DNA from 3 places in the Streptomyces sp. NBC_00234 genome. Region 1 is predicted to be linked to each of the others. Evidence: predicted binding sites of a transcription regulator. Region 1 holds the regulator's gene; each other region holds the start of a gene.
What was found. Region 1 encodes HrcA, which represses chaperone genes, less so after heat shock. Its sites were predicted from a motif close to TTNGCACTCNGNNNNNCNGAGTGCNAA; they were not measured.
Positions count from the first base shown of each region.

Region 2: the regulator HrcA is predicted to act here: its motif matches at 1,622-1,648, upstream of groL (chaperonin GroEL).
Region 3: the regulator HrcA is predicted to act here: its motif matches at 2,208-2,234, upstream of groES (co-chaperone GroES).

Region 1 covers NZ_CP108101.1:2,645,074-2,650,810, forward strand. Annotated here, with positions in the region: gene OG230_RS11580 (nitronate monooxygenase) at 1-831, opposite strand, end outside; gene dnaJ (molecular chaperone DnaJ) at 974-2,110, opposite strand; gene hrcA (heat-inducible transcriptional repressor HrcA) at 2,111-3,127, opposite strand; gene OG230_RS11595 (MBL fold metallo-hydrolase) at 3,292-4,014, shown strand; gene OG230_RS11600 (DUF3097 domain-containing protein) at 4,040-4,846, shown strand; gene hemW (radical SAM family heme chaperone HemW) at 4,871-5,737, opposite strand, start outside.
Region 2 covers NZ_CP108101.1:4,520,838-4,526,574, reverse strand. Annotated here, with positions in the region: gene groL (chaperonin GroEL) at 1-1,458, opposite strand, end outside; gene OG230_RS19940 (cold-shock protein) at 1,756-1,962, opposite strand; gene OG230_RS19935 (MoaD/ThiS family protein) at 2,374-2,652, opposite strand; gene thrC (threonine synthase) at 2,682-3,974, opposite strand; SAM riboswitch class I at 3,993-4,120, opposite strand; gene OG230_RS19925 (glucosyl-3-phosphoglycerate synthase) at 4,274-5,224, shown strand; gene OG230_RS19920 (DUF7927 domain-containing protein) at 5,261-5,737, shown strand, end outside.
Region 3 covers NZ_CP108101.1:4,858,331-4,864,067, forward strand. Annotated here, with positions in the region: gene OG230_RS21605 (THUMP-like domain-containing protein) at 1-1,097, opposite strand, end outside; gene OG230_RS21610 (polysaccharide deacetylase family protein) at 1,213-2,157, shown strand; gene groES (co-chaperone GroES) at 2,390-2,698, shown strand; gene groL (chaperonin GroEL) at 2,800-4,422, shown strand; gene OG230_RS21625 (hydroxyacid dehydrogenase) at 4,521-5,549, opposite strand; gene OG230_RS21630 (carbohydrate ABC transporter permease) at 5,586-5,737, opposite strand, start outside.

The sequences.
Region 1 (5,737 bases):
TCCGCGCGCGGGCCGCCCGGAGAACGCCCGGGTCAGGGCGGTCCGTACGAACAGCGGGTTGGTCAGTGCCTGCTTGTGCAGCAGGTGGGCCCCGGACTCGGGGGTGGCCAGGAAGGCGGTGCCGAGCTGCGCCGCGTCGGCGCCCGCCGCGAGCGCGGCGGCGATCTGGGAGCCGCGCATCAGCCCGCCGGTCGCGATGAGCGGCAGCTGCACGCTCTCGCGCACCTGGGCGAGGAGGGACAGCAGTCCGATGCCGGTGTTGTCGGCCTGCGGGTCGTCGCGGTGCGTGGACCGGTGGCCGCCGGCCTCCACTCCCTGGGCGCAGACGGCGTCGGCGCCCGCCCACTGCGCGGCCTGCGCCTCCTCGACGGAGGTGACCGTCACGACGGTGTACGTGCCCGCCTGGGCGAACGCGTCGAGGGTCTCGCGGGAGGGGCAGCCGAAGGTGAAGGAGACGACCGGCACCGGGTCCTCCAGGAGGATCGCGATCTTGGCCTCGTAGCCGTCGTCCCCGCAGGAGTCCACCTCCCCGAGGGGGGTGTCGTACCAGACGGCCTCACCGGCGAGCTGGTGCCGGTACACCTCGACCTCGCTCGGATCGGCGTGTCCGGTCTGCGGCATGAAGAGGTTCACGCCGAAGGGCTGGCCGGTCAGTCCGCGCACCTGTTTGATCTCGTTGTACATGCCGTCCGCCGTCTTGTACCCGGCGGCGAGGAATCCGAGCCCACCGGCTTCGGAGACGGCGCCGGCGAGCTGCGGGCCGGACGCGCCGCCCGCCATGGGGGCCTGCACGATCGGATACCGGCAGAGATCGGTCAACGCGGAGGACATGACCGCATCGTGCCATGTCCGGTGCACCGGGCCGAATCAGCCATGAGACGGGGCGAACGGTATACCGCTGCACGCCGCACCGCCCGCCGGTACGAGACCGACGGGCGGTGCGGATCAGGCAGAAAGGCTGCGGAAACCGAGGTCAGCGACCGTTGAAGGCGTCCTTCAGCCGGGAGAAGAGTCCCTGCTGTCCTGGCTGGAACTGCCCGGTGGGCCGCTCCTCGCCGCGCAGCTGCGCGAGCTCGCGCAGGACCCGCTCCTGCTCCGCGTCCAGCTTCGACGGGGTCATCACCTCGACGTGCACGATCAGGTCGCCGCGCCCGCCGCCCCGCAGATGCGTGACACCGCGCCCGTGCAGCGGAACCGACTGACCGGACTGCGTGCCCGGCCTGATGTCGATCTCCTCCAGGCCGTCCAGCGTCTCCAGCGGCACCTGGGTACCGAGGGCCGCCGCCGTCATGGGGATGGTGACCGTGCAGTGCAGGTCGTCGCCGCGCCGCTGGAACACCGCGTGCGGCAGCTCGTGGATCTCGACGTACAGATCGCCGGCCGGGCCGCCGCCGGGGCCGACCTCGCCCTCGCCCGCGAGCTGGATCCGGGTGCCGTTGTCGACGCCCGCCGGGATCTTCACCGTGAGCGTGCGCCGCGAGCGGATGCGGCCGTCTCCGGCGCACTCCGGGCAGGGGGTCGGCACGACCGTGCCGAAGCCCTGGCACTGCGGGCAGGGACGCGAGGTCATGACCTGGCCGAGGAAGGACCGGGTGACCTGGGAGACCTCGCCACGGCCGCGGCACATGTCACAGGTCTGCGCGGAGGTGCCGGGTGCGGCGCCCTCACCGCTGCAGGTCGTACAGACGACCGCCGTGTCGACCTGGATGTCCTTGGTCGTACCGAAGGCCGCCTCGGAGAGGTCGATCTCCAGCCGGATCATGGCGTCCTGGCCGCGCCGGGTCCGCGAACGGGGTCCGCGCTGGGACGCCGTACCGAAGAACGCGTCCATGATGTCGGAGAAGTTGCCGAAGCCGCCCTGTCCGAATCCGCCGGCGCCACCGCCGCCGGAGGCGGAGAGCGGGTCGCCGCCGAGGTCGTAGACCTGCTTCTTCTGCGGGTCCGACAACACCTCGTAAGCGGCGTTGATCTCCTTGAACCGCTCCTGGGTCTTCGGGTCCGGGTTGACATCCGGGTGCAGCTCGCGGGCGAGCCTGCGGAATGCCTTCTTGATCTCGTCCTGAGATGCGTCGCGGCGCACGCCGAGAACGGCGTAGTAGTCCGTGGCCACTTACGACTCCGCCAGGATCTGTCCGACGTAACGTGCCACTGCGCGTACCGCTCCCATCGTTCCGGGGTAGTCCATGCGGGTCGGTCCGACCACGCCGAGTTTGGCGACTGCCTCGTCGCCAGAACCGTAGCCGACCGCGACCACGGACGTGGAGTTGAGGCCCTCGTGGGCGTTCTCGTGACCGATACGTACGGTCATGCCCGAGTCCTTGGCCTCACCGAGCAGCTTCAGCAGCACGACCTGCTCCTCCAATGCCTCCAGCACCGGCCGGATCATCACAGGGAAGTCGTGCCCGAAGCGGGTGAGGTTGGAGGTGCCGCCGATCATCAGCCGCTCCTCCGTCTCCTCCACCAGAGTTTCGAGAAGGATCGAGAGCACCGTGGAAACGGTTCCTCTGTCCTCGCCCTCGAAGGACTCCGGCAAGTCCTGCACCAGTTGCGGGACATCCGCGAAGCGGCGTCCCACGACACGGCTGTTGAGCCGCGCCCGGAGATCCGCCAGGGATGTCTCGCCGAACGGCGCAGGACAGTCGATCATACGCTGTTCGACCCGGCCGGTATCCGTGATCAGCACGAGCATCAGCCGGGCCGGAGCCAGGAGAAGCAGCTCCACGTGCCGCACCGTCGAACGGGTCAGCGAGGGGTACTGCACGACGGCGACCTGCCGGGTCAGCTGCGCGAGCAGCCGCACGGTCCGGCCCACGACGTCGTCGAGGTCCACCGCGCCGTCGAGGAAGTTCTGAATGGCCCTGCGCTCCGGCGACGACAGCGGCTTGACGCCCGCGAGCCGGTCGACGAAGAGCCGGTAGCCCTTGTCCGTCGGGATGCGCCCGGCGCTGGTGTGGGGCTGGGCGATGAAGCCCTCGTCCTCCAGCACGGCCATGTCGTTGCGGATCGTGGCCGGGGAGACCCCGAGCTTGTGCCGCTCGGTCAGCGCCTTGGAGCCGACCGGCTCCTCGGTGCCGACATAGTCCTGGACGATGGCGCGCAGCACTTCGAGTCTGCGTTCGCTGAGCATCGCGCACACCTCCAGCTGTGGTTCTCGGTCTCTGCCTGGCACTCTGTGCGTTCGAGTGCCAGCATTCCCCCCGGTCAGTGTACGGGGGCGGGGTGGTCCCTGGGCAAGGGCGACCGGCCACGCTACCGCGAGACTGCGCAGGTCGTTGCCGATAGCGTCGTTGTATGGACGTCTCTTGGGAAGAGCTGGGCTGGGAGCGGTTGGGCAACGGTGTGGGCCGTCGACGGCTTCCCGTGTGGGACGCGACGGTCGCACTGGTGGCCGGAGCGGACCGTGTCCTGCTCTACGACACCGGATCGTCGCTCCGCGAGGGCGCGGAGCTGCGCTCCCAGGCGCAGCGTCTGCTCGGCCGGAGGGTGACGCATATCGCACTGAGCCACCCGCACTTCGATCATGTTCTGGGCACCGCGGCGTTCGCCGGGGCCGAGGTGTTCGGGGCGGTGGGCATCGCCGGTCTGCTCCGGAACGGGGCGGACGAGCTGCACAGCTCGGCCGTGCACCACGGGGTCGCCGAGCACGATGCCGCGGAAGCCGTGGACGTCCTGGTCGCCCCGCACCACGAGGTGTGCGGGGAGTGGACCCTCGATCTCGGCGGCGGGCTCCAGGTCCTCCTGGCCAATGTCGGGCCGGGTCACAGCGGCCACGACCTGGCCGTACTGGTGCCGGGCTCGCCCGCCGTGGTGTTCTGTGGCGATCTGGTCGAGCAGTCCGGAGATCCGCAGGCCGGCGACGACGCCATTCCCTCCCGCTGGCCCGCCGCCCTGGACCGGCTGCTGGCGCTGGGCGGCGAGGACGCGGTGTACGTACCAGGGCACGGGGCGGTGGTGGACGCGGCGTTCGTACGGATGCAGCGTGATCAACTGGCGGCGCGCTTCGGCGTGTCGTGAGCGTCCGCCGCCGTATCGTCGTCCGATGCGCAGCTACCAGCCGGACCTGACCCCGCCGTGGCCGGCCCCCGAGGTCCCCGCCGAGCCCGATCTGGTCGTCGAGGAGGCCGCCACCGGCTTCTGCGGTGCGGTGATCCGCTGCGAGAAGACGGCCCAGGGCCCGACGGTCACCCTGGAGGACCGCTTCGGCAAGCACCGGGTGTTCCCCATGGAGCCGCGCGGCTTCCTGCTGGAGGGCCGGGTGGTCACCCTGGTCCGCCCCTCCGCCGCGGCCCCCGCCCGCCCCGCCCGGACGGCCTCCGGTTCACTGGCGGTCCCCGGGGCGCGCGCACGGGTGGCCCGGGCGGGCCGGATCTACGTGGAGGGCCGCCACGACGCGGAGCTGGTGGAGCGCGTCTGGGGCGACGACCTCCGTATCGAGGGTGTGGTCGTGGAGTACCTGGAGGGCATCGACGACCTCCCGGCGATCGTCCGCGACTTCTCCCCCGGTCCGGACGCGAGGCTGGGCGTCCTGGTCGACCACCTGGTCCCCGGCTCGAAGGAGTCCCGCATCGCCGCCCAGGTCTCGGACAGCAACGTGCTGGTGGTGGGCCACCCGTACATCGACGTCTGGGAAGCGGTGAAACCGTCCTCCGTGGGCATCACGGCGTGGCCGCGGGTCCCGCGCGGCCAGGACTGGAAGACGGGCGTGTGCCGGGCCCTGTCCTGGCCGGAGAACACGGGCGCGGCCTGGCAGCGCATCCTCTCCGCGGTGCACTCCTACCGCGACCTGGAACCGGAGCTGCTGGGCCGGGTGGAAGAGCTGATCGACTTCGTCACGGCTCCCGAGTAGCCCGGGAACGGCCGCCGCGGTCGGTCAGTCCACCAGGTCCCGGACCACCGCGTCGGCCAGCAGCCGTCCCCGCAGCGTCAGCACGGCCCGCCCGGAGGCGAACGCTCCCGCCTCCAGCAGCCCGTCCTCCACGGCCCGTCCGGCCGCCGCCAGCCCCGCCGGAGCCAGCAGCGTCAGCGGGCAGCCGTCGACCAGCCGCAGCTCCAGCAGAATCCGTTCCACCCGCCGGTCCTCCGCCGACAGGACCTCGCGCCCGGCACCCGGCGACCGCCCCTCGGCCAGGGCCTGCGCGTACGCTCCCGGATGCTTGACGTTCCACCACCGCACACCGCCCACGTGGCTGTGCGCCCCGGGCCCCGCGCCCCACCAGTCGGCCCCGCGCCAGTACAGCTCGTTGTGCAGGCAGCGGCCCTCCGGGGTCCGCGACCAGTTGGACACCTCGTACCAGGAGAAGCCCGCCGCGGCCATCGCCTCGTCCGCGATCAGATAGCGGTCCGCGTGCGCGTCGTCGTCGGTCATCGGGATCTCCCCGCGCCGGATGCGCCGGGCCAGCTGGGTGCCCTCCTCGACGATCAGCGCGTACGCCGACACATGGTCCGGCCCGGCACCGATCGCCGCGTCCAGCGAGGCCCGCCAGTCGTCGTCCGACTCCCCGGGCGTGCCGTAGATCAGGTCGAGGTTGACGTGTTCGAAGCCCGCTTCCCGCGCCTCGGCGACGCACGCCTCGGGCCGGCCGGGCGTATGCGTCCGGTCGAGGATCTTCAGCACGTGCTGCCGTGCGCTCTGCATCCCGAAGGAGACCCGGTTGAAGCCGCCTTCCCGGAGCGCCGCCAGATACGCCGGATCGACCGACTCCGGATTCGCCTCCGTCGTCACCTCCGCGTCGTCCGC
Region 2 (5,737 bases), 1.9 Mb from region 1:
GATCATGTCGACGTACTCACCGGTCGCGGCGTTGAGGCCGTGACCGATCGGCAGGTTGCGCACCTTCTCGACGACGACTCCACCCTCGAGACCACCGTTGACGGCGATCTGCTTGAGCGGGGCCTCCAGCGCGAGCTTCACGGCGTTGGCGCCCGTGGCCTCGTCACCGGTCAGGTCGAGCTTCTCGAAGACGGCCGTGGCCTGGAGCAGAGCCACGCCACCACCGGCGACGATGCCCTCCTCGACGGCGGCCTTGGCGTTGCGCACCGCGTCCTCGATGCGGTGCTTGCGCTCCTTGAGCTCGACCTCGGTCGCGGCGCCGGCCTTGATGACGGCCACGCCGCCGGCCAGCTTCGCGAGGCGCTCCTGGAGCTTCTCGCGGTCGTAGTCCGAGTCGGAGTTCTCGATCTCGGCACGGATCTGCTTGACGCGACCCTGAACCTGGTCGCTCTCGCCGGCACCGTCGACGATCGTCGTCTCGTCCTTGGTGATGACGACCTTGCGGGCGCTGCCGAGCAGGTCCAGGCCGGCGTTCTCCAGCTTGAGACCGACCTCCTCGGAGATGACGGTGCCACCGGTGAGGATGGCGATGTCGCCGAGCATGGCCTTGCGGCGGTCACCGAAGCCCGGAGCCTTGACGGCGACGGACTTGAAGGTGCCACGGATCTTGTTGACGACCAGGGTCGACAGGGCCTCGCCCTCGACGTCCTCCGCGATGATCAGCAGCGGCTTACCCGACTGCATGACCTTCTCGAGCAGCGGAAGGAGGTCCTTCACGTTGCTGATCTTGGAGTTGACGATCAGGATGTACGGGTCGTCGAACGACGTCTCCATACGCTCCATGTCGGTGGCGAAGTACGCCGAGATGTAGCCCTTGTCGAAGCGCATACCCTCGGTGAGCTCCAGCTCCAGACCGAAGGTCTGGGACTCCTCGACGGTGATGACGCCTTCCTTGCCGACCTTGTCCATAGCCTCGGCGATCTTGGCGCCGATCTCGGTGTCAGCAGCGGAGATGGAGGCGGTCGAAGCGATCTGCTCCTTGGTCTCCACGTCCTTCGCCTGCTCCAGCAGAGCGGCGGAGACGGCCTCGACGGCCTTCTCGATGCCACGCTTCAGAGCCATCGGGTTGGCACCCGCGGCGACGTTGCGCAGACCCTCGCGGACGAGAGCCTGGGCGAGAACGGTGGCGGTGGTCGTACCGTCGCCGGCGACGTCGTCCGTCTTCTTGGCGACCTCCTTGACCAGCTCCGCACCGATCTTCTCGTACGGGTCCTCGAGCTCGATCTCCTTGGCGATGGAAACACCATCGTTGGTGATCGTGGGCGCGCCCCACTTCTTCTCGAGGACGACGTTACGGCCCTTGGGGCCGAGGGTGACCTTGACGGCGTCGGCGAGCTGGTTCATCCCGCGCTCGAGACCGCGCCGTGCCTCCTCGTCGAACGCGATGATCTTGGCCATGTGAAGTGGTCCTCCCGGACAGGGGTGGATTTCTCCGGACCGAGAGGCGCCCGCGACGGACGGCCAGCGTGCTGTGTGGTTCCTTGCCCCACGCAGCCTGCGGGCCTCACCGGCCCGGTCCAAGTTTCTGTCACTCTCACCTGGAGAGTGCTAACGCCAATGATTAGCACTCGACCCCTGCGAGTGCAAGCGTCCCCCTCGGGATGTGGACAAAGACGCGGACGCACGGAGGGCCCGTACCCCTGGGGGTACGGGCCCTACGCGCGTGAGTAGTGTCGTTGGCCGACCGCGCCGAGCTCAGCCGACGGCGAGCTTGACCATGTCCGCCTGCGGCCCCTTCTGGCCCTGCGAGATTTCGAATTCAACTCGCTGACCCTCTTCGAGGGTGCGGTACCCGTCCATCTGGATCGCGCTGTAGTGGACGAAAACATCCGCACCACCGTCGACCGCGATGAAGCCGTACCCCTTCTCCGCGTTGAACCACTTGACGGTGCCCTGAGCCATGCCTAACTCCCCTATTACTGGCCCTTGCACAGGACCGCACTTCGCGGGCCCGGGTCAGAACTCACACCCTCCGACAGGAGAGGGTGCGTGCGCCGGAACGCGTCGACCGCGGCCGAATGTATCTGCCCAACTGCCCTCTGCAACAGGTCAATCGGACGAGAATTCTGGGCACGCTCGATCGCCCCTATATGAGGAATTCATGAGATTCCTGGGCAAGTCGGGCCTGACAAAGGCCACTTATGAGGCAAGGGGGTCGACCACTTTGGCTGCTTCTTATCGGGTCCGGGCGCATTCTCATATGCGGGCGGCACAGGCAGCGGAGGGGACTTCCCAACTCTACCGCGTCTAACCATGCAGAATTGCCCCCTCCGCTTCTCTCGCGGAGGGGGCAACAGGGGTGACGCTGCGAAGTCAGCAGCCGCCTGCGACGGCCGGGATGATCGAGACACCGGCACCGTCCGGCGTGACCGCGTCCAGGCCACCCTCGAAGCGCACGTCGTCGTCGTTGACGTACACGTTCACGAAGCGGCGGAGCTTGCCCTGGTCGTCCAGGACGCGGGCGGCGATGCCCGGGTGGTTCTTCTCCAGGGAGTCGATGACCTCGGAGAGGATCGTGCCCTCGGCCGGGACCTCGGCCTGACCGCCCGTGTAGGTGCGGAGGATGGTGGGGATGCGGACCTTGACGCTCATGGCGGGTGCCTTCCTTCGGTCTCGGGTGGTCAGCTGGTGGCGAGGCCGGCCGCGCGGAACGCGTCCAGGCTCGGCCGGATCGTCGCGGTCGCCTGCGAGGTCGCGGCCACCGCGTCGAGCGTCTTGAGGCCGTCACCGGTGTTCAGGACGACGGTGGTCAGGGTCGGGTCGATCAGACCCGCCTCGATCAGCTTCTTCGTCACGCCGACCGTCACCCCGCCCGCGGTCTCCGCGAAGATGCCCTCGGTCTGCGCGAGCAGCTTGATCGCGTCGACGATCTGCTCGTCGTTCACGTCCTCGACGGCGCCACCGGTACGGCGGGCGATGTCCAGCACGTACGGACCGTCGGCCGGGTTGCCGATCGCCAGGGACTTGGCGATCGTGTTCGGCTTCTGGGGGCGCACGACGTCGTGACCGGCCTTGAAGGCCACCGAGACCGGGGAGCAGCCCTCGGCCTGGGCACCGAAGATCTTGTACGGCTTGTCCTCGACCAGACCGAGCTTGATGAGCTCCTGGAGCCCCTTGTCGATCTTCGTCAGCTGCGAGCCCGAGGCGATCGGGATCACGAGCTGGTCCGGCAGCTGCCAGCCGAGCTGCTCGCAGATCTCGTACGCGAGGGTCTTGGAGCCCTCGCCGTAGTACGGACGCAGGTTGACGTTGACGAAGCCCCAGCCCTCGCCGAGCGGGTCACCGATGAGCTCGGAGCAGAAGCGGTTGACGTCGTCGTAGTTGCCCTCGATGCCGACCAGTTCACCGCCGTACACCGCGGCCATGACGACCTTGCCCTGCTCCAGGTCGTGCGGGATGAACACGCAGGACCGGAAGCCGGCACGGGCGGCGGCGGCGCCCACCGCACCGGCGAGGTTGCCGGTGGAGGAGCAGGACAGGGTGGTGAAGCCGAAGGCGCGGGCGGCCTCGACGGCGATCGCGACGACACGGTCCTTGAAGGAGTGCGTCGGGTTGCCGGAGTCGTCCTTGACGTACAGACCGCCGGTGACGCCCAGCTCGCGGGCGAGGTTGTCGGCCTTGACCAGCTTGGTGAAGCCGGGGTTGATGTTGGGCTTGTCCGCGACATCGGCGGGGACCGGCAGCAGCGGCGCGTAGCGCCAGATGTTGTTGGGTCCGGCCTCGATGCGCTTCTTCAGCTCGTCGGGGGAGCCGCTCGGCAGGTCGTACGCCACTTCGAGCGGCCCGAAACAGGACGCGCAGGCGAAAAGGGGACCGAGCTCGAATCGCTCGCCGCACTCGCGGCAGGAAAGCGCCGCGGCGGGACCGAGGTCCACAGTGGAAGGGGTGTTCGTCAGATCAGTCTGCACAGCCATGCTGGCGGAGGCCCTTTCTCCTCATCTTCCTCATGGCGCATTTCGCCACAAGACGGATTTGGCACCTTCCCCACCGTGACCTCTCGGTCGATGGGGGGGTTGCCGGGACTTCAACGGGCCGTTCCCTCAGTCCCTCTGGATGAGCGCTGTGGCACTGGATCATCGATCCAGGCATTTGTCGGCGGGTGGACCCCGAGATGCAAGGGCCTTCCGCGTTGTTCAAGACTGTAACCGAAGCCTCGGACTGTTGAGATAGTCGTCCGAACCGCGAGATGGATCACATACAGGGAGTATCGACCGTGCTGGAAGAGGTGGAACGCTGGCTGACCAGGCGTTCCTGGTCGGCTGCCGATCGCCCGCTGGATCGTCTCGCAGCCGCCAGGACACGGGATCCGCACCGCGCGAGCGTCAGTGTCGTCCTGCCCGCCCTCAACGAGGAGGCGACGGTCGGCGCGATCGTGACGACGATCCGGCGCGAGCTGATGGAACGGGTTCCGCTGGTCGACGAGCTGGTCGTGATCGATTCCGGCTCGACCGACGCCACCGCGAGGGTCGCCGCGGAAGCCGGTGCCCGAGTGGTCCACCGGGACGCGATCCTGCCCCGGATACCCGCGGTCCCCGGCAAGGGCGAGGTCCTGTGGCGGTCACTCCTGGTCACGAGCGGGGAGATCGTCTGCTTCGTCGACGCGGACCTGAAGGACTTCTCCGCCGACTTCGTCTCCGGCACCATCGGGCCACTGCTCACCGACCCCTCGGTGCAGTTCGTGAAGGCGATGTACGACCGCCCGCTGGGCAACACCACCGGCCAGGGCGGTCGCGTCACGGAGCTGGTGGCGCGCCCCCTGCTCAATCTGCACTGGCCCCAACTGGCCGGATTCGTCCAGCCGCTCGGCGGCGAGTACGCGGTGCGGCGCTCCCTGCTCGAACAGCTGCCCTTCCCCGTCGGTTACGGAGTGGAGCTGGGCCTGCTCATCGACGCACTGCACACGGTGGGCCTGGACGCGCTGGGCCAGGTCGACGTCGGCGTCCGCAGGCACCGCCACCAGGACGGCCAGGCGCTGGGGCGGATGGCGGCGACGATCTACCGCACCGCACAGCTCCGGCTCTCCCGGGGCCACCTGGTGCGGCCCGCGCTCACCCAGTTCGAGCGGGGCGAGAGCGGCTTCGTCCCCCTCACCCATGCGGTGGACACGGAGGAGCGGCCCCCGATGCGCGAGATCGCGGAGTACGTGTCCCGCCGCGCGGCGTAACCGATTTAGTCATAAAAGTACATAGATTCCCCTTTTATGGCTTTCTCTCGCACCAGGGCTGCTCTGCGCCGCAGGCGCCGACTGCCCGTATACGCCGCAGCCCTGGCCCTGCTGAGCTCCGCGGCGACCGGGCTGATCGCCCCCGCCCAGGCCGCCGCCGATGTCGTCGCCCCGTTCGAGAAGCGGTACGACGAGTCGCTGTACGGCGATTTCCGGACCATCGGCAACACCGTCATGGGCTGCCCCACGGCCCCCGCCGACCTGGCCGCCCGCTGCGCGGTCTCGGCAGGGGGCCAGGGCGGCGACAACAACAACACCTTCGAGATGCGGCGCCTGAACACGGCGGGCACCACCGACGGATACGGGTCGAGCACCGGCGCGGTCACCGTGCCGCCCGGCGCCCGGATCGCCTACGCCCGGCTCTTCTGGGGCGGCAACGACGGCACCTACCGGGGGCCCAGCGGGGCCACCCTGGCACGCTGCGACATCTCCGGCGCCGACGTGACCGGCTCC
Region 3 (5,737 bases), 2.2 Mb from region 1:
GAGCCACGCTTCTTGACGGTCAGGACGCCCACCTGCCGCTCCCGCAGCAGGGCCTTGAGCTTCTTCATGTTGAAGGGGAGTTCGTCGGTGATCTCGTACGCCGTCGTGTACGGGGACTCGTAGGCCCGGTCGCTCGTGACGTACGCGATGGTCTCGTCGACCAGCCGGCCGCCGCACCGGTCCACGATGTCGGCGACCAGGTGGGCGCGGATGACGGCGCCGTCGGGTTCGTACAGATAGCGGCCGACGGGGCCCACGGGCGGGGCCGGCAGCGGGGCGGGGGCCGTCAGGGTGGCGCCCGCCGGAAGCAGCGTCGCCCGGAACGAGCCGGTGGCGAAACCCTCGCCGAACCAGAGCACCGCCTCCTTCACGTCCCCGCCGTCCGAGATCCATTCCGCCTCGGCCTGCGGGCCGATCGCCTCGTGGGGGACGCCGGGGGCGATCTTCAGCGCGGCGCGGGGGGCCTTCAGCGCGGCCCCGGTGGCCCAGGACAGCGGGGGCGAGTACGCCTCCGGGTCGAAGATCCGGCCCCGTCCGCCGCGTCGGGCCGGGTCGACGAAGACCGCGTCGTACGGAGCGGTGTCGATCTCGGTGACATCGGCGCAGCGCACCTCGATCAGCGCCTCCAGGCCGAGCGCCGCCGCATTGGCCCGGGCCACCTCGGCGGTCAGCGGATCGCGGTCCACGGCCAGCACCGCGATGCCCGCGCGCGCGAGGGCGATCGCGTCGCCGCCGATCCCGCAGCACAGATCGGCCACGCTCCGCACCCCGAGACCGGCGAACCGCTGGGCCCGGTACGCGGCGACCGAGGTGCGGGTCGCCTGTTCGACACCGTTGGGGGTGAAGAACATCCGGTACGCGTCCTGCGCGCCGAACTTCGCCACCGCCCGCTGTCGCAGCCGGGCCTGTCCCAGGGCCGCCGACACCAGCGCGGCGGGGTGGTCGCGGCGCAGGCGGGTCGCGGTGGCCAGTTCCCGGGCGGGGTCGTGGTCGCGCAGCTCGGCCAGGAGCGCGGCGCCCTCGGGGGCGAGCAGGGCGCGGAAGCCGGCGATCGGGTCGGGGACATCGGACGTCGGGAGAGCGTTCACCCGGCCCATTGTGAGCCAGCCGGGGGACCGCGCGGGCCGGGTGGCGGTGTCGGGCCGGGCACCCGGCCGGGCACTGGCAGGATGCGGCGCCATGCAGCTAGTACGACAAAAGGAAGAATCAGCCATGAAGCGGCGCAGACCGGGACACCCCGCTCGCGGGCCGGCCTGCACCGCCCTGATCGCACTCCTCGTCGCCGCACTCGCCTCGGGGTGCGCCGCCGAGGACGCGGACGGCTCCTCCACCGACGGAGCGCACCGGGCGGCGCCCGCCGCCGGTCAGGAGGGTCCGCCCGCGCTGAAGGCGGCGCCGGCCGACGCGCTCTCGGTGTACGCCGAGAAGCTGAGGCGGAAGCAGGCTGCCCGGGTCGCCGTCGCCAAGAAGTGGCGGCTGGCGAAGGTCCCGCTCGTCGCCCCCGAACCGCCGTCCGTCAAGCCGCGCATCACCACCCGCAAGGGCTTCGAGGTCACCGGCGGGGGCGCGCTGCCGCCCGTCTTCACCACCGTGCCGACGAAGGAGCGGATCGTCTTCCTGACGATGGACGACGGGGCCGAGAAGGATCCCGAGCTGCTGCGGATGATGACGGAACTCGACATCCCGTACAGCGCCTTCCTCAGCGACTACCTGGTGAGCGAGGACTACGGCTACTTCAAGAAGATGCAGGCCCGCGGCGTCACCCTCAGCAACCACACGCTGAACCACCGCTATATGCCCGGCCTGTCGTACGCCGAGCAGAAGAAGGAGATCTGCGGCCAGCAGGACAAGATCGCGAAGCACTTCGGGAAGCGGCCGACGCTCTTCCGCCCGCCGTACGGCAACTACAACCGCGACACCCTGCGCATCGCCAAGTCCTGCGGCATCAAGGCCGTGCCGCTGTGGTCCGCCGAGGCGTTCCCCGACCACATGGAGTGGCGGGAGTGGGACCGCGACCTGCATCCCGGCGACATCATCCTCACCCACTTCCGGGGGCGCGGGGACTGGAAGGGCTCCATGCCCGACATGATCCGGCGGGTCATGAAGACGATCACGGACAAGGGCTACGCGGTCGCCAGGCTGGAGGACTACGTGTGATCCCGGCGCACCGGCCGGGCCCGGCCGGTGCGCCACGCGGGGGTGGTCAATTGGCACTCCGCTTGACCGAGTGCTAATCGCGGTCATAGTCTCGGGTCTGGCACTCCTCACTGGAGAGTGCCAGCACCACTGCGCGACAGGGCAGGTCCGGCACCCGCGACGACGGATCGACCTGGTCGCCACCCCAAAGACTGTTAAACCCCGTGAGATCTCCGAAGGGGGAGACCGGATCGTGTCGACCACCAGCTCCAAGGTTGCGATCAAGCCGCTCGAGGACCGCATTGTGGTCCAGCCGCTCGACGCCGAGCAGACCACGGCCTCCGGCCTGGTCATTCCCGACACCGCCAAGGAGAAGCCCCAGGAGGGCGTCGTCCTGGCCGTGGGCCCGGGCCGCTTCGAGAACGGCGAGCGCCTTCCGCTCGACGTCAAGACCGGCGACGTCGTTCTGTACAGCAAGTACGGCGGCACCGAGGTGAAGTACAACGGCGAGGAGTACCTCGTCCTCTCGGCTCGCGACGTGCTCGCGATCGTCGAGAAGTAATTCACCCACGTTTGTTTCTGTTCTGCGCCCCTGGCCCCCTGCGAAATAACTAGCCGGGCGGACAGGGGCGCAGTTCGTTTTGAGAGGACAGGCAACAGCCCATGGCGAAGATTCTGAAGTTCGACGAGGACGCCCGTCGCGCCCTTGAGCGCGGCGTCAACAAGCTTGCCGACACGGTCAAGGTGACGATCGGCCCCAAGGGCCGCAACGTCGTCATCGACAAGAAGTTCGGCGCTCCCACCATCACCAACGACGGTGTCACCATCGCGCGCGAGGTCGAGCTCGACGACCCGTACGAGAACCTCGGTGCCCAGCTGGTGAAGGAGGTGGCGACCAAGACCAACGACGTAGCCGGTGACGGCACCACCACCGCCACCGTCCTGGCCCAGGCGCTCGTCCGCGAGGGTCTGCGCAACGTCGCCGCGGGTGCTTCCCCGGCCGCCCTGAAGAAGGGCATCGACGCCGCGGTCAAGGCCGTGTCCGAGGAGCTCCTCGCGACCGCCCGCCCGATCGACGACAAGTCCGACATCGCCGCCGTGGCCGCGCTCTCCGCGCAGGACAGCCAGGTCGGCGAGCTCATCGCGGACGCGATGGACAAGGTCGGCAAGGACGGTGTCATCACCGTCGAGGAGTCCAACACCTTCGGTCTGGACCTCGAGTTCACCGAGGGCATGGCCTTCGACAAGGGCTACCTCTCCCCGTACATGGTGACCGACCAGGAGCGTATGGAGGCCGTCCTCGACGACCCGTACATCCTGATCCACCAGGGCAAGATCGGCTCCATCCAGGAGCTGCTCCCGCTCCTGGAGAAGGTCATCCAGTCGGGTGGCTCGAAGCCGCTGCTGATCATCGCCGAGGACGTCGAGGGCGAAGCCCTGTCGACCCTGGTCGTCAACAAGATCCGTGGCACCTTCAACGCCGTCGCGGTGAAGGCCCCGGGCTTCGGTGACCGCCGCAAGGCCATGCTCGGCGACATCGCCACCCTCACCGGTGCGACCGTCATCGCCGAAGAGGTCGGCCTCAAGCTCGACCAGGCCGGTCTCGACGTGCTGGGCACCGCCCGCCGCGTCACCGTCTCCAAGGACGACACGACCATCGTCGACGGCGGCGGCGACTCCGCCGACGTCAAGGGCCGGGTCAACCAGATCAAGGCCGAGATCGACTCCACGGACTCCGACTGGGACCGCGAGAAGCTCCAGGAGCGCCTCGCGAAGCTGGCCGGCGGCGTGTGCGTGATCCGTGTCGGTGCCGCCACCGAGGTGGAGCTCAAGGAGAAGAAGCACCGTCTGGAGGACGCCATCTCCGCGACCCGCGCCGCGGTCGAGGAGGGCATCGTCTCCGGTGGTGGCTCCGCTCTGGTCCACGCCGTCAAGGTCCTCGAGGGCAACCTCGGCAAGACCGGCGACGAGGCCACCGGTGTCGCGGTCGTGCGCCGCGCCGCCGTCGAGCCGCTGCGCTGGATCGCCGAGAACGCCGGCCTGGAGGGTTACGTCATCACCTCCAAGGTCGCCGAGCTCGACAAGGGCCAGGGCTTCAACGCCGCGACCGGCGAGTACGGCGACCTGGTGAAGGCCGGCGTCATCGACCCGGTCAAGGTCACCCGCTCCGCCCTGGAGAACGCCGCGTCCATCGCGTCGCTGCTGCTCACGACCGAGACCCTGGTCGTCGAGAAGCCGGCCGAGGAAGAGGCCGACGCCGGTCACGGCCACGGTCACTCCCACTAGTACGCACCCGGTACACCACTGAGGCCCGGTACCCCCGTCGCGGGGGTACCGGGCCTCGGTCGTTGCGTGGACCGCCCGGCCGGCGGCCGTGTCCGGGGTCACGCCGAGTGGTCCAGCACCTCCGGGGTCACCGGGTCCGCGAACGGCTGTCCCTGGGCGAAGCGTTCCAGCTCGTCCAGCGCGTGATCGGCCATGCGGTGCAGCTCGTTGCCCAGCGACCCCGCGATGTGCGGGGTGAGCAGGACGTTCGGCAGGTCGTACAACGGGGAAGCCGCCGCCGGGAGTTCGGGCGCCGTCACATCCAGCACGGCGTGCAGCCGGCCGCCCACCAGCTCGGGGAGCAGCGCCTCCTCGTCGACCAGGGAGCCGCGCGCCGTGTTGATGAGGGTCGCCCCCGTCGGCATCAGGGCCAGCTGTTCCGCCCCGATGAGGTGGCGGGTCTCGGGGAGCTGGGGAGCGTGGACGGAGACGACCGAGCTGCGGGCGCACAGCTCCGCCAGCGTCGCCGACCGCACACCGAGCCCGGCCGCCTCGGCGGCGGAGACGTACGGGTCGTACAGCAGCACGTCCAGATCGAACGGGCGCAGCAGCTCGATCACCCGGCGGCCTATCCGGGACGCCCCGACGATGCCGACCGTACGGCGGTAGTTGCCGCTCGCACCGAGGTCCTGGAGCCAGTCGTGGTCGGCCCGCAGCGCCCGGTAGCGCTGAGCGGCGTGCAGCACCCGCTTGTTGGCGAAGATGATCGCGGCGAGGGTGAACTCGGCGACGGGCAGGGCGTTGGCGCCGGCCGCCGAGGTGACGGCGATGCCGCGTTCCCAGCAGGCGTCGGTGATGTGGTGCTTGACGGACCCGGCCGCGTGCACGACGGCGCGCAGCCGGGGGGCGGCGGCGAGGATCTCCGCGGTCAGCGGGGTGGCGCCCCAGCAGGTGAGGAGCACGTCCGCCCCGGCGAGGGCCGTGGCCACCTCCGGTCCGGGCGCGGCCAGGTCGTGGGCGACGAGGCCGGGGTCCGTACGGGTGAGGGCTGCCAGCCGGGTGCGGTGGCGCTCGGCGAACAGCCTGTCGGCGATGCCGGGCCCCATCGCGAGCAGTGCGCGGGGCCGGTTGTCAGTGGCGTGGGGCATGGTGGAACTCGACTCCTCAAGGTCTCGCGCTGACGGTCACTTGACGCTTCCGGCCGTCAGACCCGCCTTCCAGTGCCGCTGCAGTGAGACGAAGGCGACGATCAGGGGGATGACGGCGAGGAGGGAACCGGTGACGACGAGAGGGTAGAAGCTCGGCTCGCCATGGGTGTTGGTGTTCCAGGAGTACA